4 regions of the Streptomyces luteoverticillatus genome follow, and region 4 is predicted to be linked to each of the others. Evidence: riboswitches for the same ligand, from Rfam matches in the RefSeq annotation. Region 4 holds a riboswitch; each other region holds the start of a gene.
What was found. Region 4 has a riboswitch for cyclic di-AMP ahead of EKH77_RS03510 (C40 family peptidase). Riboswitches for the same ligand answer to the same signal wherever they lie in the genome.
Positions count from the first base shown of each region.

Region 1 (5,801 bases), 2.5 Mb from region 4:
TGACCATGGAGCACCACCTGTTCCACGTCACCGACCAGGACAAGAAGGACGCCGTCGCGCGGGTCGCGGCCCGCGAGGGTCGCGTGATCATGTTCGTGGACACCAAGCGCGGCGCCGACCGGCTGGTGAAGAAGCTGCTGTCCGAGGGCGTCCGGGCCGCCGCGCTGCACGGCGGCAAGAGCCAGCCGCAGCGCAACCGGGTGCTGGACCAGTTCCGGACCGACCAGGTCACCGCCCTGATCGCGACGAACGTCGCCGCGCGCGGCATCCACATCGACGGGCTCGACCTCGTCGTCAACATCGACCCGCCGGTCGACCACAAGGACTACCTCCACCGCGGTGGCCGCACCGCCCGTGCGGGCGAGTCCGGCACGGTCGTCACGTTCGTCCTGCCCGAGCAGCGGCGCGAGATGAGCCGCATGATGACCACGGCGCAGATCACTCCGAACGTCATCAAGACCTACCCGAGCGACCCCGAGCTCGCGCGGATCACCGGTGCCCGCGAGCCCAGCGGCGTCCCGGTCGTCATCGCGGCGCCGGCCCCGGCCCAGCCGCAGGCCGGCCAGGGCACCAAGCCGTCGCGCTCGCGCGGTTCCCGCTCCCGCTCCCGTTCCGGCTCGGGTGCCGGCAACGGCGCCGGTTCGGGCATGGGTGCCGGCAACGGCGGCGGCCGTCCGTTCCGCGGTTTCGGCGGCAACGGCGGTGACGGCTCGCGCCGTTCGGGCGGCACCCGCCCGGGCAACGCCGCCGGTGGCGGCCGGCGCCGGAGCGGCGGCGGTGGCGGTGGCCGCCGTCCCGCCGCGTCCTGACGCGTTGAGGTTCTGAGGCCCTGAGGTTCTGAGGCCCTGAGGCCCTGAAGCCTTGAGGTCCTGAAGCCTTGAAGTCCTGACGCCGACGTCCCGAACGTCTCCCCACGCCCCCTTCACGTCCCCGAACGGCTCACCCCCGTTCGCCCGCCCGCGCGCCGGACGTGAGGGTGGTACGGAGCAAGGGACGTCGGCCGGTCAGGAGAACACACGGTGGGGAAGCGAGACGGGCCGCCGCCCGGACCGGATCCGCTCTGCGAGCCGTTCCCCGGGTGGGCGCCTGTCGTCCTGGCCCGCTGCCTCCCCGCCGCCGTGATCATCGGCGGCATCGTCTTCGACGTCCTCACGCCCCCCAAGTACTCCTCCGCCCCCTTCTTCGTCTCCGCGCCCCTCGTCGCCGCCTCGCTCCTCTCCCTGTCCGCCACCCTGCTGGCGGCGGTGGCGGCCCTGGCGGCGATCGTCACCCTCTCCCTCGCCCGGCAGGCGCCGGAGGTGGGCGAGTCGGTGACCGAGGTCGTCACCGTCGTGACCGTCGGCGCGCTCGCCGTCGGCATCAACCGCGTCGTATGCCGCGGCAATCGCCGGCTGGCGTCGGTGCGGAGCGTCGCGGAGGCAGCCCAGCGGGCCGTGCTGCCCACGCCCCCGGCCCGGATCGGCGGGCTCCGGGTGGCCGCGCGCTATGTCGCCGCGCAGGCCGACGCGAGGATCGGCGGTGATCTCTACGCGGTGCAGGACACCCCGTACGGCGTCCGCGTCATCGTCGGCGACGTCCGGGGCAAGGGGCTGGGCGCGGTGGAGGCCGTCGCGATCCTGATCGGCGCGTTCCGGGAGGCGGCGGAGCAGGAGCGCACGCTGGAGGGGCTGGCGGCGCGGCTGGAGCGCGCGCTGCAGCGGGAGGGCGCACGGCGCGCGAACGTCGATCAGGCCGAGGGGTTCACCACCGCCGTCCTGGCCGAGGTCCCCCCGGGCGCGGGCGCCCTGCGCATCGTCAACCGCGGCCATCCGCCCCCGCTGCTGCTCCATTCCGACGGCACCGTCGGCGACACCCACCCCCGGGCGCCCGCCCTGCCGCTGGGGATGGGGGATCTGGGCGTATGGCCGGACCGGGTGGAGCAGTGGGAGTTCCCGGTGGGGTCGACGCTGCTGCTGTTCACCGACGGGGTCACCGAGGCCAGGGACGCGACCGGGACGTTCTACGACCCCCGGCCGCGGCTGCGCGGCAAGCAGTTCCGCAGCCCCGACGCCCTGCTGGACTCCCTCACGGCGGACGTGGCCCGGCACGCGGGCGGGCGCACGGACGACGACATGGCCCTGCTCGCCATCCGGCGGATCGACGGCCGGCTCCGTACCGCGCCCATCACCCACAAACGTCCCCAGGTCACCGGCCGTACCGTGCGCCTGCGATCTCCTCAGGTCCATAACGACTGACGAACGCTCAGAAGTAAGCGCCTTATAAAGTGCCCCAACGCGCCTGCCCGCTTCACCCTTTCGGCTTGGATTCCAGCCGCCCTGTCTATTAACGTTCGATAACGCAGCGCGGTCGTTGCCACCGCCGCAAGGGCGGTGCCGTGCGCCTTCGCCGAATCCCGTGGGTGGAACCGGGGAACCATCATTTGGGGTGAATCGGGCCCGTACGCCGGCCCGTAGGAGACCTTCCTCCTCCGAACCCTCCCCCAGAGCCTGAACGGCCTGGGAGGGACCCCCACGCAAACCCGGTAGGCGACCAGGAAGGAAAGGAGTCGCCCCAGTGGCGTCCAACAGGTCCGACAGCTCCGAGTCCGACGGCAGTTCGTACGACCCTCCGTTCGTTCCCGCCTACATCCCCCCTTACGAACCGGAACCGGCTCACCAGGACTTCACCGCGCAGGCCGCAGGCGAGTGGGCACCCGGCGAGGACCACCCGGCGGCGCCCGTGCGCGGCAGACACCGCGTCGTCAAGCCGCGCGGCGGCACGATGGCCCGGAGCGGAGCGGTCCTCGGCGCCGGAATGATCGCGGCGGTCGGCGCGGGCGGCATGGCCAGCGCCCAGGACCGCCCGCAGGCTCCCATATCCATGCCGGACCTGACCCAGAGCATTCCGGTCGTCGGCTCGCTCATGGCCGACGGCCACGAGCAGGGCGCCCGGCGGGCCGCCGAGGCCCAGCAGGCCCCCGTCGAGACGGTACGCACCGTGCGGGACACCGCCGACGCCGGCGAGGTGCTGCGGGCCCGCATCCTCCAGCAGGCCGAGAACCAGCAGAACGCCGCCGAGGCCGAGGCACAGGCACGCGTGGCACAGGCCGCCGCGGAGCAGCACCGCAAGGCGGCGGCGGAGAAGGCCGCGGCGGAGCGCGAGGCGGCCGAGCGCGAGGCGGCGGACGCGAAGGCGGCGACGTACGAGGCAGCGCAGCGGGAGGCACGGGAGGCACGGGAGGCGGCGGGCGGGGGCGCGGCGACGGACGGTTCGGCCGGCACCCCGGAGCGGCACGCGAGCGGCTCGTCGGGTGGCTCGTCGGGTGCCGCGGAACGTTCCGCCCACCGCGCGGCCGGCGGGACCTTCACCCTCCCCGTGGCCTCCTACACCCTCACCGCCGGCTTCGGCCAGGCGGGAAACATGTGGTCCGCGAACCACACCGGCGAGGACTTCGCCGCCCCCACGGGCACCCCGGTGAAGGCTGTCGGCGGGGGCACCGTCACCCAGGCGGGGTGGGCGGGCGCGTACGGCTACCGCGTCGTGCTGACGCTCGACGACGGTACCGAGGTCTGGTACTGCCACCTGTCGTCGATGGTGGTCACGTCCGGCAAGGTCGGCACGGGCACGGTCATCGGCCGGGTCGGCGCGACCGGCAATGTCACCGGCCCGCACCTCCACCTCGAGGTACGGCCGGGCGGCGGCGCGCCGGTGGACCCGCTGTCGTGGCTGCGCGGCAGGGGCCTGGAGCCGTAGCGGGCGCATCGGAGCCATCGGCCGCCCGGTCGGCAAGCCGGGCAGGGCAATCAGGTCATAGCGCCCCCCGAACCACTCGATATCGGATATCCCGGGAATGTTCTGTGAGCGATCGGGAAATCAGATGACGTGACGACCACCGCGACGATCACCACGTCCGTGCCCGCCCGCCTGGACCGGCTGCCCTGGTCCCGGTGGCATTGGACCGTGGTGATCGGCCTCGGCACGGTCTGGGTCCTGGACGGCCTGGAGGTCACGGTCGTCGGCAATATCGCCGGCCGGCTCTCCGAGCAGGGCAGCGGTCTGCCGATCACATCCGGCGGAGTGACGGGAGTGGCGGCCGCGCTGTATGTGGCGGGAGCCTGTTCCGGTGCGCTCTTCTTCGGCCGGCTGACCGATCTCTTCGGCCGTAAAAGGCTCTTCATGGTCACGCTCGCGGTCTATCTGGCCGCGACGGCCCTGACCGCGTTCTCGTATTCGTCCTGGTGGTTCTTCACCTTCCGCTTCGTGACGGGTTTCGGCATCGGCGGTGAGTACGCGGCGATCAACTCGGCCATCGACGAGCTGATCCCGGCCGTCTATCGCGGCCGTGTCGACCTCATCATCAACGGCAGCTTCTGGCTCGGCGCCATCGCGGGTTCGTTGCTGTCGATCCTGATGCTCGACACCAGCATCTTCGCCAAGGCCGTCGGCTGGCGGCTGACCTTCGGGCTGGGCGTCGTCCTGGGGCTGGTCATCCTGCTCGTCCGCCGCCATGTGCCCGAGAGTCCGCGCTGGCTGTTCATCCACGGCAGGGCGGAGGAGGCCGAACGGCTCGTCACGTCGATCGAGAAGCGCGTCATCGCCGAGAAGGGCGTCGCCCTCCCGCCGGCCAAAGGGCGTTTCGCCATCCGTCAGCGCGAGAGCTTCGGATTCCGCGACATCGCCCGCACGGTCTTCTCCGACTACCGGCGCCGGGCCATTCTGGGGCTCGCCCTCTTCATCGGCCAGGCGTTCCTCTACAACGCGATCACCTTCGGTTTCGGCGCCATCCTCACGCGTTTCTTCGGCGTCTCCACCTCCCGCACCGGCTATTTCTTCGCGGTCATAGCGGTGGGCAACTTCCTCGGCCCGCTCTTCCTCGGGAAGCTCTTCGACACCCTGGGCCGACGCATCATGATCTCGTCGACGTACCTCCTGGCCGGGGTCCTGCTGTTCGGCACCGCCTGGCTGTTCGGCGCCGGGCATCTGAACGCCATCACGCTCACCGCCTGCTGGGCGGTGGTCCTCTTCTTCGCCTCGGCGGGTGCCAGCAGCGCGTACCTCACCGTCTCCGAGATCTTCCCGATGGAGACCCGGGCCATGGCCATCGCCTTCTTCTACGCGGTGGGCACGGCGGCGGGCGGCATCAGCGGCCCGCTCCTCTTCTCGGCCCTCACCCAGAGCGGCGTCGTCGCCGACACGGTCGTGGCCTTCTGCCTCGGCGCGGCGCTGATGTGCGTGGGCGGAGTGGTGGCCGCGTTCCTGGCGGTGCGGGCGGAGGGCCGCTCGCTGGAGGACATCGCGGCACCTCTTTCCGTCCACCCCCCTCCCGATCCCCTGCCGGCACCGGCGCCCGCGGAATAACGGGCCCGGCAGGGGAGTTGAACCATCGCATGGCTGACAACACGCATCGCAGGAATATCGGCAGTCTCTCCGTCCATCCCCTGAACCTGGGCGGCAACGTCTTCGGCTGGACGGCCGACGAGAAGCAGTCCTTCGCCGTCCTCGACGCCTACGCCGAGGCGGGCGGCAACTTCATCGACACGGCGGACGTCTACTCCGCCTGGGTGCCCGGCAACCAGGGCGGCGAGTCCGAGACCGTCATCGGGAACTGGCTCGCGGAGCGCGGCAACCGTGACGCGATCGTCGTCGCTACCAAGGTGGGCAATGGCGTGCCCGAGCACCGCGGCCTCGCCCCCGCGACGATCAAGGCCGACGTCGAGGCGTCGCTGCGCCGCCTCCGCACGGACTACATCGACCTCTACTACACCCACGTGGACGACGAGTCGGTCGCCGTCGAGGACATCATCACGACGCTGGACGGCCTG
Region 1 covers NZ_CP034587.1:3,406,694-3,412,494, reverse strand. Annotated here, with positions in the region: gene EKH77_RS14925 (DEAD/DEAH box helicase) at 1-809, shown strand, start outside; gene EKH77_RS14920 (PP2C family protein-serine/threonine phosphatase) at 1,020-2,234, shown strand; cyclic di-AMP (ydaO/yuaA leader) riboswitch at 2,374-2,543, shown strand; gene EKH77_RS14915 (M23 family metallopeptidase) at 2,554-3,732, shown strand; gene EKH77_RS14910 (MFS transporter) at 3,862-5,337, shown strand; gene EKH77_RS14905 (aldo/keto reductase) at 5,367-5,801, shown strand, end outside.
Region 1: another riboswitch for cyclic di-AMP. It lies ahead of EKH77_RS14915 (M23 family metallopeptidase); the one in region 4 lies ahead of EKH77_RS03510 (C40 family peptidase).

Region 2 (5,801 bases), 4.6 Mb from region 4:
CAAGGCGTCCGGCGGCGTGGAGGTCCCCGCGATCGAGACCGCCGTGGACGACGAGCTCGCCCGCTTCGCGGCCGAGGGCCCGACGCCCGAGGAGATGGAGCGCGCCCAGGCCCAGCTGGAGCGCGAGTGGCTGGACCGGCTGGCCACCGTCAGCGGCCGCGCTGACGAGCTGTGCCGCTTCGCCGTGCTCTTCGGCGACCCCCAGCTCGCCCTGACCGCGGTTCAGCGCGTCCTGGACATCACCCCCCTGGAGGTGCAGGAGGTCGCCAAGGCCCGGCTGCACCCCGACAACCGCGCCGTGCTGGTGTACGAGCCCACGCCCCAGTCCGGCACCGACGCCGCCGGCGAGAACGAGGAAGAGGAGGCGGACCGGTGAGCGACGCCGCAGCCGCGAGCACCCAGACCGCAGAGGCCTCGATGGAGTTCCACCCGCAGCCCCGCCCCGGCACCGCCTCCCCCTGGGCCTTCCCCGCCCCCGAGCGCGGCCTGCTCCCCAACGGGCTGACCGTGCTGCGCTGCCACCGCGCCGGCCAGCAGGTCGTCGCCGTCGACGTCGTCCTGAACGCGCCGCTGGCCGCCGAGCCCGAGGGCCTGGACGGCGTCGCCACGATCATGGCGCGCGCCTTCTCCGAGGGCACCGACAAGCTCAGCGCCGAGGAGTTCACCGCCGAGCTGGAGCGCTGCGGCGCCACCCTCGACGCCCACGCCGACCACCCCGGCGTCCGGCTCTCCCTGGAGGTCCCGGCCTCCCGGCTGGGCAAGGCCATGGGCCTGCTCGCCGACGCCCTGCGCGCCCCGGCCTTCCCGGACGGCGAGATCGAGCGCCTGGTCGACAACCGCCTGGACGAGATCCCGCACGAGCTGGCCAACCCCGCCCGCCGGGCGGCCATGGCGCTGGCCGCCGAGCTCTTCCCGGCCGGCTCCCGGATGTCCCGCCCCCGCCAGGGCGCGCAGGCGACCGTCGAGCGCATCGACGCCGCGGCAGTCCGGGCCTTCTACGAGGCCCATGTCCGCCCCGCCACCACCACCGTGGCGATCGTCGGCGACTTCACCGGCATCGACCTCGACCGGACCCTGGCGGAGTCCCTCGGCGCCTGGACCGGCACCACCGCCGAGCCGCTGCCCGTCCCGGCCGTCACCGCCGACGACACCGGCCGCGTCGTGATCGTGGACCGGCCCGGCGCCGTCCAGACGCAGTTGCTCATCGGCCGCACCGGCCCCGACCGGCACGCGAGCACCTGGCCCGCCCAGATCCTCGGCACCTACTGCCTCGGCGGCACCCTCACCTCCCGCCTGGACCGCGTCCTGCGCGAGGAGAAGGGCTACACCTACGGCGTGCGCTCCTTCGGCCAGGTGCTGCTCTCCGCCCCCGACGGGACGGGCACGGCCATGCTCGCCATCAGCGGCTCCGTGGACACCCCCAACACCGGCCCCGCCCTGGCGGACCTGTGGACCGTGCTGCGCACCCTCGCCGCGGAGGGCCTGACGGACGCCGAGCGCGACGTCGCCGTGCAGAACCTGGTCGGGGTCGCGCCGCTGAAGTACGAGACGGCCGCGGCCGTCGCCGCGACCTTCGCCGACCAGGTCGAGCAGTACCTGCCGGACGACTTCCAGGCGCGGCTGTACGAACGCCTCGCGGACACCGGCACGGTGGAGGCCACGGCGGCCGTCGTGAGCGCCTTCCCGGCCGACCGCCTCGTCACCGTCCTCGTCGGCGACGCCGCCGAGATCGCCGAGCCCGTCAAGGCCCTGGGCATCGGCCCGGTGACGGTCATCCCCGCCTGACGGCGACTCACCACCCCGGCGCGGCAGGCCACGCCGCGCCGGGGCCCCTTCGGCGCATGGGTCCGTTGTGACCCATGCGCCTCACTTATGTCCGCTTTCAGGCGGAGGTTGGGTGTTGGTCGTGTGGCGTACGTCATAAAAACCCACTTCTGTTTGCTGTTCGAATCTGACGCCGATTAGCGTCAGGCCCGGCAGCCCGCCGATCGGAGCCGCGACCGCGGCCCCGGGCAGCCATCGCCGAGTCCCCGAAGCGCCAGCAGAGGGGAGCCGGGGACCCAAACGTCCCTGGGGTGAATCGGGCCCCTCTCACGAGGGATCCGTAGGAGACCTTCCTGCTCCGAACCCGTCAGCTAACCCGGTAGGCGAGAGGGAAGGAAAGGAAACAGCCGCGACATGGCGTTCACCCGTGCCACCGGGAAGCACCGTCGTCCGAGCCGAGCCGCGCGCGTCAGCGCGAACGTGGCGGGCATAGCCACTCTCACGGCCGCCGGCGTAGTCGCCGGTGTCGCCGCCCCGGCCTTCGCCGCCTCCGACGACACGCAGCGCCCCGAGGACACCGGCCTGACCCAGGCCGTCGTCATGGGCGACGTCATGGCCGAGCACGTCGACGCCCAGGCCGAGTCCCAGCGCAGCGCCGCCGACGAGGCCGCCGCCCGCCTCCAGGCCGAGGAGAGCGCCAAGCAGAAGGCCGTCCAGGCCAAGCAGCGCTACGAAGAGGCCAAGCGCAAGGCCGAGGAGGAGCGCGCCGCCAAGGAGAAGGCCGCCCGCGACGAGGAGCGCAAGCGCCTCGGCACCTTCGTGAGCCCGATCGACGGCTCCTACGTCTCCACCTCCTACAAGGCCTCCAGCGGCCTGTGGTCCTCCGGCAGCCACACCGGTATCGACATGCACGCCGAGACCGGTACCTCCGTCCACGCCGTCGGCATGGGCACCATCGTCGAGGCCGGCTGGGGCGGCGCCTACGGCAACAACGTCGTCATCCAGATGGCCGACGGCACGTACACCCAGTACGGCCACCTGTCCTCCATCGACGTCTCCGTCGGCCAGTCGGTCACCCCGGGCCAGCAGATCGGCCTCTCCGGCGCCACCGGCAACGTCACCGGCCCGCACCTGCACTTCGAGGCCCGCACGGCCCCCACCTACGGCTCGGACATCGACCCGATCGCCTACATGGCCGCGCACGGCGTCAACCTGTAACGACGACGCCCGACGACTCGCGAAAGGCCCCGGCCCCCGGCCGGGGCCTTCGTGTTGGCCAAAAAATATCCATGAAACGGCGGCACCATCGGAAAACGCCCGGGATTGCCATAGAGTCGCCGAACGGACGTCAATCGGCCGTGCTGCACGGGGATTGAGGCATGAGGCGGAGGTAGACCCATGCGGGGCCGTACGTGAGCGGCGACGGCGAAGGGCCGCGCGAGAGCCGTCGTATTTCCACGCACGCGGTGTGCACCGCCATCCGCGACGACATCGTCTCCGGCGCTTTCCCGCCGGGCAGCCGGCTCATCGAGGAAATCCTCGCCCGCCGCTACGGCGTCTCACGGGTCCCCGTGCGCGAGGCGCTGCGCACCCTGGCCTCCGAGGGCTTCGTGACCACCCGCCGGCACGCCGGCGCCTGCGTCGCCGAACCCACCGAGCGCGAGGCCGCCGACCTCCTCGACATCCGGGCCCTGCTGGAACCGCTGGGCGCCGCCAAGGCCGCGCAGCGGCGCTCCGACGCCCACCTCAAGGTGCTGCGGGGCCTGGTCAGACTCGGCCAGGAGCGGGCCCGGGCGGGCCGCTGCGGCGAACTGCGCCAGCTCGGCGACTGGTTCGACGAGACCCTCGCCCAGGCGTCCGGCAGCCCCTCCGTCGCCGGGCTCCTGACCCAGCTGCGCCGCAAGATCGCCTGGGTGTACGCCCCGGGGCCCGTGGTCCGGCCGCTGGAGACCTGGGAAGCGTGCGGGGCGTTGGTGGACGCGGTGGCCCGCGGGGACGTGGAGCGCGCCCGGGAACTCGCCGCCGTACGGGCAGGCCGTTCGCCCGGTGAATTCCTGCTGCGGCGGACGGGGGGCGATCGCGTCCACCCGCCGAAACAGCCCGTAAACACGGCGGGCGTCCGTTCTTAACGAGCGGCCGCTATTCCTGGAGGAATAGGGCCGGGAATTCGTGGCGGTCCCCGGCCGGGGCACGCCGTGCGCGTCTGCGGAGAGCGGCGCGCACGGCGTGTGAAAAACCTGTGAATACGGCAGGGTGGTGGACACCCGGCTCGCGGGTGGGCGGCTCATGGGTATGCCGGTGACGGATGCGACGACGGGGCCGCGGCGGCCTGTCGTCGGCTGCCGCGGCCCCGCCGCGCGGTCCGCCCGATGAGGGCGGGCCGGAGGATCAGACGGTCTCCGGGAGCTCCTCGAGCCCCTCGGCGACGAGCTTGGCCAGACGGTCGAGCGCGGCCTCGGCACCCTCCGCCTCACTGGCGAGGACGATCTCCTCGCCACCCTGGGCGCCCAGGCCCAGCACGGCGAGCATGGAGGCGGCGTTGACGGGGTTGCCGTCCGCCTTGGCGATCGTCATGGGGACGCCGGCGGCGGTCGCCGCACGGACGAAGATCGACGCGGGCCGGGCGTGCAGGCCCTCGGCCCAGCCGACGTTTACGCGGCGCTCAACCATGGTGTTGCCCTTCAAGTCGATATTGGTTGTCTAGACCATTGTGGCACGGGGCGCGCGGTGCCCCGCGCGTGCGCCCCCACCAGGGCCCTTCGGTCGCGCCCGTGGCCCGGGCGGCACCGGCCCGCTGTCGGTGCCCGGCCTTACGCTGGGCCCATGCAGACGCCGTCCGAGCACGCGTACCCGACCCACTGGGAAGCCGATGTCGTGCTGCGCGACGGCGGCATCGCCCACATCCGCCCCATCACGCCCGACGACGCGGGACGGCTGGTCAGCTTTTACGAGCAGGTGTCGGACCAGTCCAAGTACTACCGCTTCTTCGCCCCCTACCCCCGCCTCTCCGACCGGGACGTCCACCGCTTCACCCACCACGACTACGTCGACCGGGTGGGCCTGGCCGCGATCGTCGGCGGCGAGTTCATCGCCACCGTGCGCTACGACCGCATCGCCCCCGCCGACGAGGCCGAGGTCGCCTTCCTCGTCCAGGACGCCCACCAAGGGCGTGGCGTCGCCTCCGCCCTGCTCGAGCACATCGCGGCCGTCGCGCGCGAACGCTCGATCCGGCGCTTCGCCGCCGAGGTGCTGCCCGCCAACAGCAAGATGATCAAGGTCTTCACGGACGCGGGCTACACGCAGAAGCGCAGCTTCGAGGACGGCGTCGTCCGCCTCGGCCTCGACCTGGAGCCCACCGACGCCTCCCTCGCCGTCCAGCGCGCCCGCGAACAGCGCGCCGAGGCCCACTCCGTGCAGCGCCTGCTCACCCCGCGCTCCGTCGCCGTCGTCGGCGCCGGCCGCGAGCCCGGCGGCATGGGCCGCACCGTGCTGCGCAACATCGTCGCCGGCGGCTTCACCGGGCGGACGTACGCGGTCAACCGCGCCTTCCCCGAGGAGCCTTCGCGGCTGGAGCCCGAGGGCGTTCCGGCCCACCGCTCCGTCGGCGGCATCGCCGAGCCGGTCGACCTCGCGGTCGTCGCCGTCCCCGCCGAGGAGGTCCCCGCCGTCGTCGCCGACTGCGGGGAGCACGGCGTCCAGGGGCTCGTCGTGCTCACCGCCGGGTACGCCGAGAGCGGCGGGAGGGGCCGCGCCCGCCAGCGCGAGCTGGTCCGCCAGGCCCGCTCGTACGGCATGCGCGTCATCGGCCCCAACTCCTTCGGCCTCATCAACACCGCCGAGGCCGTCAGGCTCAACGCCTCCCTCGCCCCCGAGCTGCCCGCCACCGGGCGGGTCGGGCTGTTCAGCCAGTCCGGCGCGATCGGCATCGCCCTGCTCTCCGGGCTCCACCGGCGGGCGGCCGGCCTCGTGGGCATCTCCACCTTCGTCTCCGCCGGCAACCGCGCCGACGTCTCCGGCAACGACTTCCTCCAGCACTG
Region 2 covers NZ_CP034587.1:5,457,839-5,463,639, forward strand. Annotated here, with positions in the region: gene EKH77_RS24390 (M16 family metallopeptidase) at 1-376, shown strand, start outside; gene EKH77_RS24395 (M16 family metallopeptidase) at 418-1,785, shown strand; cyclic di-AMP (ydaO/yuaA leader) riboswitch at 2,011-2,165, shown strand; gene EKH77_RS24400 (M23 family metallopeptidase) at 2,179-2,982, shown strand; gene EKH77_RS24405 (GntR family transcriptional regulator) at 3,177-3,893, shown strand; gene EKH77_RS24410 (HPr family phosphocarrier protein) at 4,153-4,434, opposite strand; gene EKH77_RS24415 (bifunctional GNAT family N-acetyltransferase/acetate--CoA ligase family protein) at 4,588-5,801, shown strand, end outside.
Region 2: another riboswitch for cyclic di-AMP. It lies ahead of EKH77_RS24400 (M23 family metallopeptidase); the one in region 4 lies ahead of EKH77_RS03510 (C40 family peptidase).

Region 3 (5,801 bases), 2.1 Mb from region 4:
GACCGGGAGCCCCCGCCGCCGAGCCAGCCGCAGCGCCGCCAGGGCGCCTGGCAGACCCCGCAGGAGCACGAACGGGGGCCCACCTCGCCGAACCACGGCCCCGGGCACGCCCACGACGAGGAGGCGGTCGGGTACGTCACGGAGCACCACGAGCCGGACGAGCTCCACCCGGAGGCCGACGGGGAGCGGGTCCTTCCGCATGAGATGAAGAACCCGCCCGCCCATCCCGAGGAGCTCTCCGAGGAGCGGAAGAAATGGGACCCCGGCAGCAGCGGCGCCTTCGGCAGCGGCGGCGGTGGCCACCACTAGGTGACGCCCGGGCGGCTGGGCGGCTGGGCGCCTGGGTGGCGCTCTGGTGGCGCCGGGTAGGTAGCGTCGGGGCGTGCACGAGAATCACACGCCCCCCGCCCCACCCCTCTTCACCTGGGAGTTCGCCTCCGACCCCTACCCGGCGTACGCCTGGCTGCGCGAGCACGCCCCCGTGCACCGCACGGAGCTGCCCAGCGGTGTCGAGGCATGGCTGGTCACCCGCTACGCCGACGCCCGGCAGGCGCTCGCCGACCAGCGGCTGTCGAAGAACCCCGTGCACCACTCCGAGACCGCCCACGGCAAGGGCAAGGTCGGCATCCCCGGCGAGCGCAGCGCCAATCTGATGACGCACCTGCTCAACATCGACCCGCCGGACCACACCCGGCTGCGCCGGCTGGTGTCCAAGGCGTTCACCCCCCGCCGGGTCGCCGAGTTCGCCCCCCGCGTCCAGGAACTCACCGACCAGCTGATCGACGCCATTCTCGATAAACCCTGCGTCGAGAAGGGGGAGGCCGATCTCATCCACGAGTTCGCCTTTCCCCTCCCCATCTACGCCATCTGCGACATGCTCGGCGTCCCGCGCGAGGACCAGGACGACTTCCGGGACTGGGCGGGAATGATGATCCGTCACGGCGGCGGGCCGCGCGGCGGGGTGGCCCGCTCGGTGAAGAAGATGCGGACGTACCTCGCGGAGCTCATCCACCGCAAGCGCGAGGACCTCGGTGAGGACCTCATCTCCGGTCTCATCCGGGCGAGCGACCACGGCGAGCACCTCACCGAGAACGAGGCCGCGGCGATGGCCTTCATCCTCTTGTTCGCCGGTTTTGAAACAACTGTGAACCTGATCGGTAACGGAACCTACGCGCTGCTGCGCCACCCGGAGCAGCGCGCCCGGCTCCAGCGGGCCCTCGCCGAGGGCGACGAGAGCCTCCTCGCCACGGGCGTCGAGGAGCTGCTGCGCTACGACGGCCCGGTGGAGCTCGCCACCTGGCGGTTCGCCACCCAGGACCTGGTCCTGGGCGGGCAGCGCATCGCCGAGGGCGATCCCGTGCTGGTCGTTCTGGCCGCCGCCGACCGGGATCCGGAGCGTTTCGCCGACCCCGACACCCTGGATCTGTCCCGGCGCGACAACCAGCACCTGGGCTACGGACACGGCATCCACTACTGCCTCGGCGCGCCCCTCGCCCGCCTCGAAGGACAGGCCGCGATCGCGACGCTGCTGCGCCGGCTGCCCGATCTGTCCCTCGCCGCCGAACCCGAGGACCTGCGCTGGCGCGGTGGCCTGATCATGCGTGGATTGCGCACTTTGCCCGTGGAGTTCACGCCCAAAAGCCACGCCCTGTGACGCCACGTCAAACGGTGGTTATCGGCACGTGACCTCCGCTACACCGGCTTGTGACTCCCGGAAGCCCTCGCTATGGTCTGCGACCAATCGAACGCCGCCTACGCGAGAGGCCCGCCCATGCTCTCTGGATCCGGTAGACATCGCCGTCCTCGTCAGATACCCGCCATCGTGGTCGCGGCGGGGGTGACGGCCTCCAGCGCGGCCCTGCCGCTGCTGGCGACCGGCTCCGCCGTCGCCGCGGACGCGGGCACCTGGGACAAGGTCGCCCAGTGTGAGAGCGGGGGGATGTGGAGCGCCAACAGCGGCAACGGCTTCCACGGCGGTCTCCAGCTCACCCAGCAGATGTGGGAGCAGAACGGCGGCATCGCGTACGCGCCGCGCCCCGACCTGGCCAGCCGGTCCCAGCAGATAGCCGTGGCCGAGCGGATCCTCAAGGCGGAGGGCGCCGACACCTGGCGCACCTGCGCGGTGAGTTCCGGCCTGGCCGGCGAGGCGGCTCAGGGCGACGACAAGGCGCCTGAGGTGGACCCGGGCGACGGGTCGTCCTCCGCCGCGCCGGAGCCCAGCCGCCCCCGCACGCCCGGGCGCGGCAACCAGCCCGCTCCCGAGCGCACGTCGCCCGCGCCGTCCGAGCCGTCTTCCGGGTCGTCCAAGCCCGCGCCCACTTCGTCCGGTTCGCCCACGCCGGGCTCCTCCGGTACCCCCTCCGCTTCCACGAGCCCGTCCCCGGACGCGGCCGGCGGCAAGCACCGCAAGGACCCGTCGGGACAGCCGACGGGACAGCCGACGACGGGTACGAGCCCCGGCGCGTCGGCCGATCCGACCGCCATCCCCACCGCCCCGGTCGGCAGCCCCTCGAACACCCCGGCGAACACGCCCTCGGACACTCCTGGAACAGGAACCTCGCCGTCCGGTTCACCGCTTCCCGGTGACACCGGGGCGACTCCCGGAACGGGCCGCCACCGTGCCGACCCGTCACCTTCCGGCGATGCTCAGCGGCCCTCCCGGGGCGGCGAGAGCCGGGCGGAGCTGCCGGCCGCGAACGACTACACCGTGCAGCCCGGTGACAACCTGTCAGAGATCGCCGAGCAACACTCGGTCACCGGAGGCTGGCAGACGCTGTATCAGAAGAACGAGAAACTGGTCGGTTCTGATCCGGACCTTATCCGCCCTGGTCAGAGGCTTGACATCCGTAAGTAGCGCTCCGGTTCGAGGCGAATGTCCGTTCCAGTCGAAAGTGAGACATGGGTCTCGTTGACGGAGCGTCGGATGCCTCGAATCCGTTTTGCTCGAATGGCCTCTCACCTGCGGAAACGTCTGGTTTCCGGGGGTAACTCTGGCCGCTGGTGGCTGAAAAGTGGGGTTTGAACCCGTCGGCCGCCTGTGATTACCGTCGTCACCGCTCGCCACCGCGAGCACCACGGCCGCACGCCGAATCCTGCCGGCGGCCGGGGGAGTCGTCGCGCAAGCGCCGTAGGCAGGAGCGGGGGAACCAAGGTAGGTCGCCGGAACGGTCCCAAGGCCACATGGCCGAAGGAGCGGAACGGCTTGGGGTGAAGCCCGGGAACGCGAAAGCGCACCGGGCCGGGCGAACTCACAGCCCGAACCCGACAGCTCACCTCGTAGGCGTCGGTGAGGAAACCGACTCATGTCCAAGGGCAAGCACCGTCGTCCGTCCAAGGCCGTCCGCATCGTCACGCTCGCCGGCGTCACCGGCGCGGCTGTCGCAGCCCCTCTGATGGTCGCGACCTCCGCCAACGCCGCCTCCGTCTCCACGTGGGACAAGGTCGCCGAATGCGAGTCCAGCGGTAACTGGCACATCAACACCGGCAACGGCTACTACGGTGGCCTGCAGTTCTCGAACTCCTCCTGGAAGGCCGCCGGCGGCGGGCAGTACGCCCCGCGCGCCGACCTGGCCACCAAGTCCCAGCAGATCGCCACCGCCGAGCGCCTGCTGGCCATGCAGGGCCCGGGTGCCTGGGGCTGCGCCGGCTACGGCGGCCTGACCAGCGGTGGCGCCAAGGCGAACGTCGACACGGACGACTCCGACGGCGGTTACGTCGCGAAGAAGTCCACGAAGTCCGCCTCCGGTGCCTACGGCAAGGCCCAGTCCCACGCCGACCGCAGCAAGCGCCAGGCCGCGCCGCAGGGCAACCACAGCAGCAAGCCCGTCCAGCAGTCGGACGACTCCGACGACGAGGCCCCGGCGCCGAAGCACACCGCCCCGCAGACCGTCCAGAAGGGCGACGGCGAGTACCAGGTGAAGGCGGGCGACACCCTCGCCACCATCGCCGTGTCCCAGAAGGTCCAGGGCGGCTGGCAGAAGCTGCACGAGCTCAACAAGAAGATCGTGCCCGACGCGGACGTGATCTTCCCGGGCCAGCAGCTCCACCTGCGCTGAGCGAAGGCCGGCCGGGGCCGGTGACGACCCCGGCCGGCCGAGCGACCGCCCCGCCCCGATGCGACTTCCCCCCGAGCCGCATCGGAGCGGGGCTCCGCTCGTTCTGCCGGTCCGCTGTTGAGCGAACACACCGACGATTCGTCCGGGGATCTCGGCGTTTGTGCCAATTTTCGGCCCGGGCGACAGGGCAAGGGCGGGCGCACGCTCCGGGGCCCGTTAGGCTCGTGGTGCAGAACTCCAGACACCCACGAAGGAGACCCTCGTGCCGTCCATCGACGTCGTCGTAGCTCGCGAGATCCTCGACTCGCGAGGCAACCCCACGGTCGAGGTCGAGGTCGGCCTCGACGACGGCTCCACGGGCCGTGCCGCCGTACCGTCCGGCGCCTCCACCGGCGCCTTCGAGGCCATCGAGCTTCGTGACGGCGACCCCAAGCGCTACCTCGGCAAGGGCGTCGAGAAGGCCGTCCTCGCCGTCATCGAGCAGATCGGCCCGGAGCTCGTCGGCTACGACGCCACCGAGCAGCGCCTGATCGACCAGGCCATGTTCGACCTGGACGCCACCGAGAACAAGGGCTCCCTGGGCGCCAACGCCATCCTCGGCGTCTCCCTGGCCGTCGCGCACGCCGCCTCCGAGGCGTCCGACCTGCCGCTCTTCCGCTACCTCGGCGGCCCGAACGCGCACCTGCTGCCCGTTCCGATGATGAACATCCTGAACGGCGGCTCGCACGCCGACTCCAACGTGGACATCCAGGAGTTCATGATCGCGCCGATCGGCGCGGAGTCCTTCTCCGAGGCCCTGCGCTGGGGCGCCGAGGTCTACCACACCCTCAAGAAGGTGCTGAAGGCCAAGGGCCTGTCCACCGGTCTCGGCGACGAGGGCGGCTTCGCCCCGAACCTGGGCTCCAACCGCGAGGCCCTCGACCTCATCCTCGAGGCCATCAAGGAGGCCGGCTACACCCCCGGCCAGGACATCGCGCTCGCGCTCGACGTGGCCGCCTCCGAGTTCTACAAGGACGGCGTCTACACCTTCGAGGGCAAGGACCGCACCGCGGCCGAGATGACCGAGTACTACGCCGAGCTCGTCGCCGCGTACCCGCTGGTCTCCATCGAGGACCCGCTGTTCGAGGACGACTGGGCCGGCTGGAACACCATCACCGAGAAGCTCGGCGACAAGGTCCAGATCGTCGGTGACGACCTGTTCGTCACCAACCCCGAGCGCCTGGCCCGCGGCATCGAGGAGGGCTCCGCCAACGCCCTGCTCGTCAAGGTCAACCAGATCGGTTCGCTGACCGAGACCCTGGACGCCGTCGAGATGGCCCAGCGCAACGGCTTCAAGTGCATGATGTCCCACCGCTCCGGCGAGACCGAGGACGTCACCATCGCCGACCTCGCCGTCGCCGTGAACTGCGGTCAGATCAAGACCGGCGCCCCGGCCCGCTCGGACCGCGTCGCCAAGTACAACCAGCTGCTGCGCATCGAGGAGATCCTCGACGACGCCGCGGTGTACGCCGGCCGCAGCGCCTTCCCGCGCTTCAAGGGCTGAGCCCGAAAGGCACAGCGAGGGCTGAGCCTCAAGGGCTGACCTTCTCGCCAGTCTCCGTACGTCCCCGGCCGCGGTCCCGTACCGTGTCCGGGGACGTACGTTCGTAACGGACTCTCCAGGGGAGGCGACGTGGGCGCGGACCGGTTCTCCACCGCGACCAGGCTCAAGGCGCTGGGCACGGCGCTGGTCCAGGGGCCGACCGC
Region 3 covers NZ_CP034587.1:2,922,067-2,927,867, reverse strand. Annotated here, with positions in the region: gene EKH77_RS33005 (DUF6479 family protein) at 1-309, shown strand, start outside; gene EKH77_RS12665 (cytochrome P450 family protein) at 383-1,654, shown strand; gene EKH77_RS12660 (transglycosylase family protein) at 1,838-2,854, shown strand; cyclic di-AMP (ydaO/yuaA leader) riboswitch at 3,114-3,298, shown strand; gene EKH77_RS12655 (transglycosylase family protein) at 3,303-4,055, shown strand; gene eno (phosphopyruvate hydratase) at 4,318-5,598, shown strand; gene EKH77_RS12645 (FtsB family cell division protein) at 5,728-5,801, shown strand, end outside.
Region 3: another riboswitch for cyclic di-AMP. It lies ahead of EKH77_RS12655 (transglycosylase family protein); the one in region 4 lies ahead of EKH77_RS03510 (C40 family peptidase).

Region 4 (5,801 bases):
GAGTCGGCCTCCTTGGTGATCCGGGAGCCGAGGTGGAGGGTCTCGCCCAGGCTGCCGATGGAGTCCGCCGGCTCGGTCGCCGCGGCGGCGGGCCGCGCCGCGCGGCCGGCGGCGAGCGCGGGTCCGGTGACGCCCAGGACGACCGAGCCGGCGACCGAACCGCAGACGAGGGTCGTGGCTATGGCGGTGAGCTTGGTGCCGCGCATACGGATGACTCCCTTCCGAAAGCCCGAACACCTGTCGGGACCCGACCACCGTCCGCCGCGCCGGATGGGCGCGCAACCGGTCGCACCCGGTGACCGGCACCGGGCGCCGGGCCCGCACACCCCGATGAGCTGGGAATTCACCCGAAAGAACAGCGAGGGCGACGCCATCCGGCCCTGCCGCCGAAAGGGTTCGCCCCCGTGGCCGGGGGCGCTCCTCCGGGCAGGCAGAATCGGGGGGTGTCCAGAAGAAGCTCACGTTCCCCGAAGCCGCCCGTCGTCACCGCCGGCTCCCCGTGCCCCTGCGGGCTCGACGCGACGTACGGCGACTGCTGCGGCGCCTTCCACGCCGGCCGCGCCACCGCCCCCACCCCCGAACGCCTGATGCGCTCGCGCTACAGCGCCTTCGTCGTCCTCGACCCCCACTACCTGCTGCGCACCTGGCACTCCACCACGCGCCCGGCCGACCTCGACCTCGACCCCGGCATCCGCTGGACCGGCCTCGACATCCTGGCCACGACCGGCGGCAGCACCTTCCACAACGACGGCACGGTCGAGTTCCGCGCCCACTACGAGACCCACGGCGAGACCGGCTCCCAGCACGAACTCAGCCGCTTCGTACGGGAGGACGGCCACTGGGTGTACCTGGACGCGGTGGAGTAAGGCGCGTCCCCTCGTCCGGCCTCGGCGAGCGTGTACACACGCCGGGGTGAGTCTGAGGGATACACCGGCCACTTGGCGTGAGCGTGCCAGTACTGTCTGCGTCCGGAGTACCGGACCTGTGAAACGCTCACAAGAACAGGCGGAACAAGTATGAGGACAGCCTTCCGTGCCTGCGCGATCGTCGCGGCGAATCTGCTGGCGGTCGCCCTGGCCACGACGGCAGGGCAGGCCACGGCCGCCCCCTCGCATGCCGCGCACCATGCGCAGGGGTGCCGCGGCGACGGCACATCGTTCACCGACAGGCTCATCCCCGGCCACTGTCTCCAGAACGGCGGCTACCGCCTGGAGATGCAGTACGACGGCAACCTCGTGCTCTACTCCGGCTCCCGCGCCTGCTGGGCGAGCGGTACCGACGGGACGCACGATGTCTACGCGAAGTTCTCCGGGGACTGGAAGCCCGACTCCCCCTACATGACGCTGGAGTCGCCCGTCGGAGAGTTGCGGAAGTACCGCGGGAAGTACACCGGGCTGCACAAGTCCGGGAACGTCAGCCTCAACAACAAGGGCGAGGTCTGGATCGCCTACGGCAAGATGGCGGGCTGCTGACCCGGCGCCCGGGTGCGCTCGCGGCGCCCCCGGGCCGTCGTTGCCCCGCCGGCGGTCAGGCCGGCAGGTCGTAGGGACGGACCGTTCGCCCCTCCCAGACCTTTCGGGACGGCTCCTCCGGGTACGGGGCCGTGCTCGGCTCCGTGTCGAGGAGGCGGGTGAGGCGGCCGTCGGCGGCCTGGTGGGCGGGCCAGCCCGGGTCGCCGTGGGTGGCGAAGGCCGTCCACGAGCGGCGGATCTCCTCCCCGACGGCCAGGAGGTCCTCGGGGACGGGCCCCTCGCCGAGCAGCAGCCGGGCCTGCGGGGCGTCGTAGGTGCCGAACAGCAGTGACACGTCGAGCCCGTGGGCCGCGCCGAGCGCGCCGCCCAGGACGGGCGCGGGGCGGCGCAGCTCGTACAGGTGCGCCGTGCCGCCGCCGGCGGTGTGGGCCTCGGCGAGGTGGAGCGAGGGCATGCGGAACAGGACGTCGCTGTGGACGGTCTCGAAGAGTTCCACGGGGGTGGCGTCCGGGTAGGCGGCGCGGTAGGCGCGGGGGCCGTCGGGGCCGGGGGCGAAGGCGTTCAGCGCCGCCGTGGTGTCCTCGTCGGTGACCTTGTCGCGGCCGCCGCTCATCACGAGGAACGGCCGGAACTCGTCCCGGGTGTGACCGGTCAGCAGGTCGACGCCGCTCGCCCGGCCGTCCGGCAGGGCCGTCCAGGGCGTCTCCGGCACGAGGTCGCCGTCCACCACGACGGAGAACGGGGAGCCGGTCCGGGCCAGCGGTCCCCAGCGGTCGGCCTGGGCGGGCAGGCCGTACATCATCGGGGTGATCGCCTCGGCCAGCCGCCACGGGTCGATCGTGGCGAGTCCGGCCACCGTGGGGGTGGTGCCCAGGCTCCCGGCGAGCTCGGCGGCGAGGGCGGAGGCGAGGGCCGGGGTGGTGTAGAGGCCGGGGACGGACTGGGCTGTCGCACGGCGGAAGAGGCCGGCGGCGCGGGGGACGGCCAGCAGGGTGGCGATCGAGCCGGCGCCGGAGGACTGGCCGGCGACGGTGACGCGCGCGGGATCGCCGCCGAAGCCGGCGATGTTCCCCTGGACCCACTCCAGGGCCGCGATCAGGTCGAGCAGGCCCCGGTTGGCGGGGGCGCCCTCGAGCTGGGCGGACGCCTCGGCGCCCACCCGGTAGTTGACGGTGACCACGACGAGGCCGCCCTGCCGGGCCAGGAGCCCGGCGTCATAGAGCGGGTCGCCCGCGTGGCCGGAGACGTAGCCGCCGCCCAGGATCCACACCAGCACGGGCAGTCCGGAGCCGCCGGGGTCCGGCGACCAGACGTTGAGGGTGAGCCAGTCGTCGCCGGTGGCCGTGCCGGTCGCGGGGATCGGGCCGGACTGCGGGGGCGGCGGGCCGAACTCCGCCGCGTCCCGCACGCCGTCCCAGGCGTGGGCCGGGCGGGGAGCCATGAAGCGCAGCTCGCCCACGGGCGGCTGGGCGTAGGGGATCCCCCGGAAGACGGCGAGGCCGTCCTCGGTGCGGCCCCGTACGGTGCCCCGGTCCGTACGGACCTCCGGACGACTGAGGCCGGTGGAGCCGGTGGGGCCGGTTACGCCCGTGACGCCGGTGACATCGCTCATCGTCGCTCCCTCCCACGCCCGGAAGCGGCACCCCCGTGCGCGAACGCGGATGTCGGACGGCCCGGGATTCCGGACCGCCCGATCAAGGAGCCTAGTTGACGCGTCCGTACCAGACGCTGCCGGTCCAGATCTTCTCCAGGCGGACCGTGGTGCCGGGCTTGGGGGCGTGCCAGATCTTGTTGCTACCCGCGTAGATCCCCACGTGGTAGACGTTGCTGCCCGAGTGGAAGAACACCAGGTCGCCGACCTGGCGGGAGCCGCCGGAGATGTGCCGGGTGCGGTTGTACTGGTCGGCGGCCACGCGCGGCAGGCTCTTGCCGACCTTCTTGAACGAGTACTGGGTCAGGCCCGAGCAGTCGAACCGGTTCGGGCCGGCGGCGCCGTACTGGTAGGGGGAGCCCGCCTTGGCGGCGGCGACCCTCAGGGCCTGCTCGCCGGGGGTGGCCGCGGACGCCTGGGAGGCGAGGCCGGGGACGAGCACCGATGCCGCCAGCGTGGCGGCGGTGACGGCCGAGGCGGTGCCGGCGCGGGATATGAGCGCGGGAATGCGAGGCATAGCAGACATGCCGAAGCCCTTCGACATCCGCCTACGAAAGATGACCTGTCGGGTTCGGGCTGCGAAGTTGCCCGGCCGGATTTCCCGGCTTCACCCCAAGGACCACCGACTTCGTGATCCGTACCGCTTGGGTCTCCCGCTCCTGCCGATTCATCAATTCGATGCCGCACCCGGGGCGGCGGCAGGACTCGGCGTCCGCCCGGGTGGCCCGCCAGGGTGACGGGATCTTGTGTTCGGTGAGAGATCCTGCACCATGAATCATTAAAATCCGGCACCCGGGCGGTCATCTGTGAACTTCTTCACTTCGGGAGCAGACCCGGAACCGCACGCCGCGCGCCCCCGCCGAACTGGCCCTAAACCCCTGTGACCGCGGGTACTTGCAGCATGGAACGAGTAATTCCGGGAGCGCCGCTCAGCAGGGCCGGCGCCAGGCGTCCAGCTCCAGCTTCTTCTGCATCGAGCTCAGCCCGAGCCGCCGCGCCGTGGCACAGAACTCCCCCGGCTGCAGTTCGTATTCGACATGAAAGACCGCTTTGTCCTGCTTCACAAAGGGGCTGAGCTTCTCGCACTCGTCGTACTGCGCGCACTGCTCGTTCACCGCGAAGTCGAAGACGTTCACCAGCTGCGGGATCTGGTCCAGGTCGTTCTTCAGCCCGATGGCCATGCCCCGCTCATGAGCGAGATCCGCCAGCATCCGGTTGAAGGCGAGCTGGTGATCGGCCGTCAGCGGAAAGCCGGTGGTATTGCGGAATCCCTCGGTCAGATCCGGTTCGACGGCGTCGAACCCCTTCTGCCGGCACATGTCCATCCGGGCCGCCATGAGCGGTCGCAGGGTGTCGAGGCGGCGGATGTCGAACCATTTCTCGCCCTTCCACCCCTTGTTCTTGTTGCCGAGCAGGGTCTTGGGGAATTTTCCCTGGTCGGGCCGGAAGTCCTCCCAGGCGCCGGCATTGATGTAACAGATCACCTTCCGGCCGCGGGAATGCAATTGGGCCACGGTTTCGGCCGAATTCTCGAAGCCGTCGATGTCGTAGACGGGGGCGTCCACCGAGGTGTCGGCCTTTCCGTCCAGCTGCCACTGCCAGTTGGTACCCGGCTTCGGCTGCCAACGGGCCCCGGCCGACCCCGGCGCCGACCCCGTGGCCGAACTTCCCGGCGAGGCGGAGGCGTCAGGAGTGCCGGAGGCCTCCGGCTTGCCCGAGGCCTGAGGGGAACGCGGGGCACCCGAGGCGCGGGGGGCCGCCGTGGCGCCGCCGTCGTCCCCGTCCGGCCCGTCGTCGTCGGCGGGCGACGAGGAGCAGCCCGCCAGGACCAGCAGCAGCGCGGCGCACAGCCCCGCCCGGACGCGCCAAGCGCTCGTGCCACGCACAGCGCCCGCGCCGCGCCGAGCGCTCCTGCCGCGCCAAGAACCCATCCCACTCCGCGCGTTCATATCGCGCCCCCCGCCGCGAGCCCGGCGGCCGCCCGGGGCACCGAGCGCCAGGGGTTGGCCCCCGTGCCCGGCACCGCGCAGTGCACGGCGGCGCCGCGCCGGGCGGCGAGCCGCGCCACGCCCGCCGTGCGCTCCTCGGGCACGCCGTGCACGAGGTGACAGAACCGCTCCGGTGGATGGCCGGTCGTCCACTCCGGGACCCGGGCGCGCCGGTAGTCCTCCCACGTGCCCTCGAAGGTGACCAGGAGGTCGGCGAGCGAGGCGTACCCGGGCTCGGGGTGGGTGCCGGGGTTGAGGACGGCCGTACGCGCGCCCAGCACCCGGGCGGCCAGCACCACGCGGCGGTAGCGGGGCAGCGCGGTGTCCTGCGCCGGGACCTGGTCGAGGAAGACGCCGTCCACGTCGTACCACCGGCGGTGGCGGCGGATGTCGGCGACCACGGCGCCGGTGCGGCGGTGGCCGTAGCCGGTGTCGACGTAGCCCAGCAGCCGGACGCCGGCGGCGCGCAGCCGTCCGGCCGCCGTGTGGAAGGCGGGGTCGGGGCGGGCGCCGGGGCCGTCGGCGACGTTGAGGACGACCCCGTAGAGCCGGGGGGCGGCGTCGAGCAGCGCCGCCCACTCCTCGGGGTGGGTGGCGGGGTGGACGTAGAGCGGGACGAGCAGCCGCCCGTCGTCCCGGTGGGCGGCGGGCGCGGTGGTGGTCATGGCACGGGCTCCGTGGCGGGCGCGG
Region 4 covers NZ_CP034587.1:858,094-863,894, forward strand. Annotated here, with positions in the region: gene EKH77_RS03490 (hypothetical protein) at 1-206, opposite strand, end outside; gene EKH77_RS03495 (YchJ family protein) at 444-866, shown strand; gene EKH77_RS03500 (hypothetical protein) at 1,017-1,472, shown strand; gene EKH77_RS03505 (carboxylesterase/lipase family protein) at 1,528-3,084, opposite strand; gene EKH77_RS03510 (C40 family peptidase) at 3,176-3,649, opposite strand; cyclic di-AMP (ydaO/yuaA leader) riboswitch at 3,654-3,806, opposite strand; gene EKH77_RS03515 (endo alpha-1,4 polygalactosaminidase) at 4,053-5,009, opposite strand; gene EKH77_RS03520 (spherulation-specific family 4 protein) at 5,069-5,776, opposite strand; gene EKH77_RS03525 (NAD-dependent epimerase/dehydratase family protein) at 5,773-5,801, opposite strand, start outside.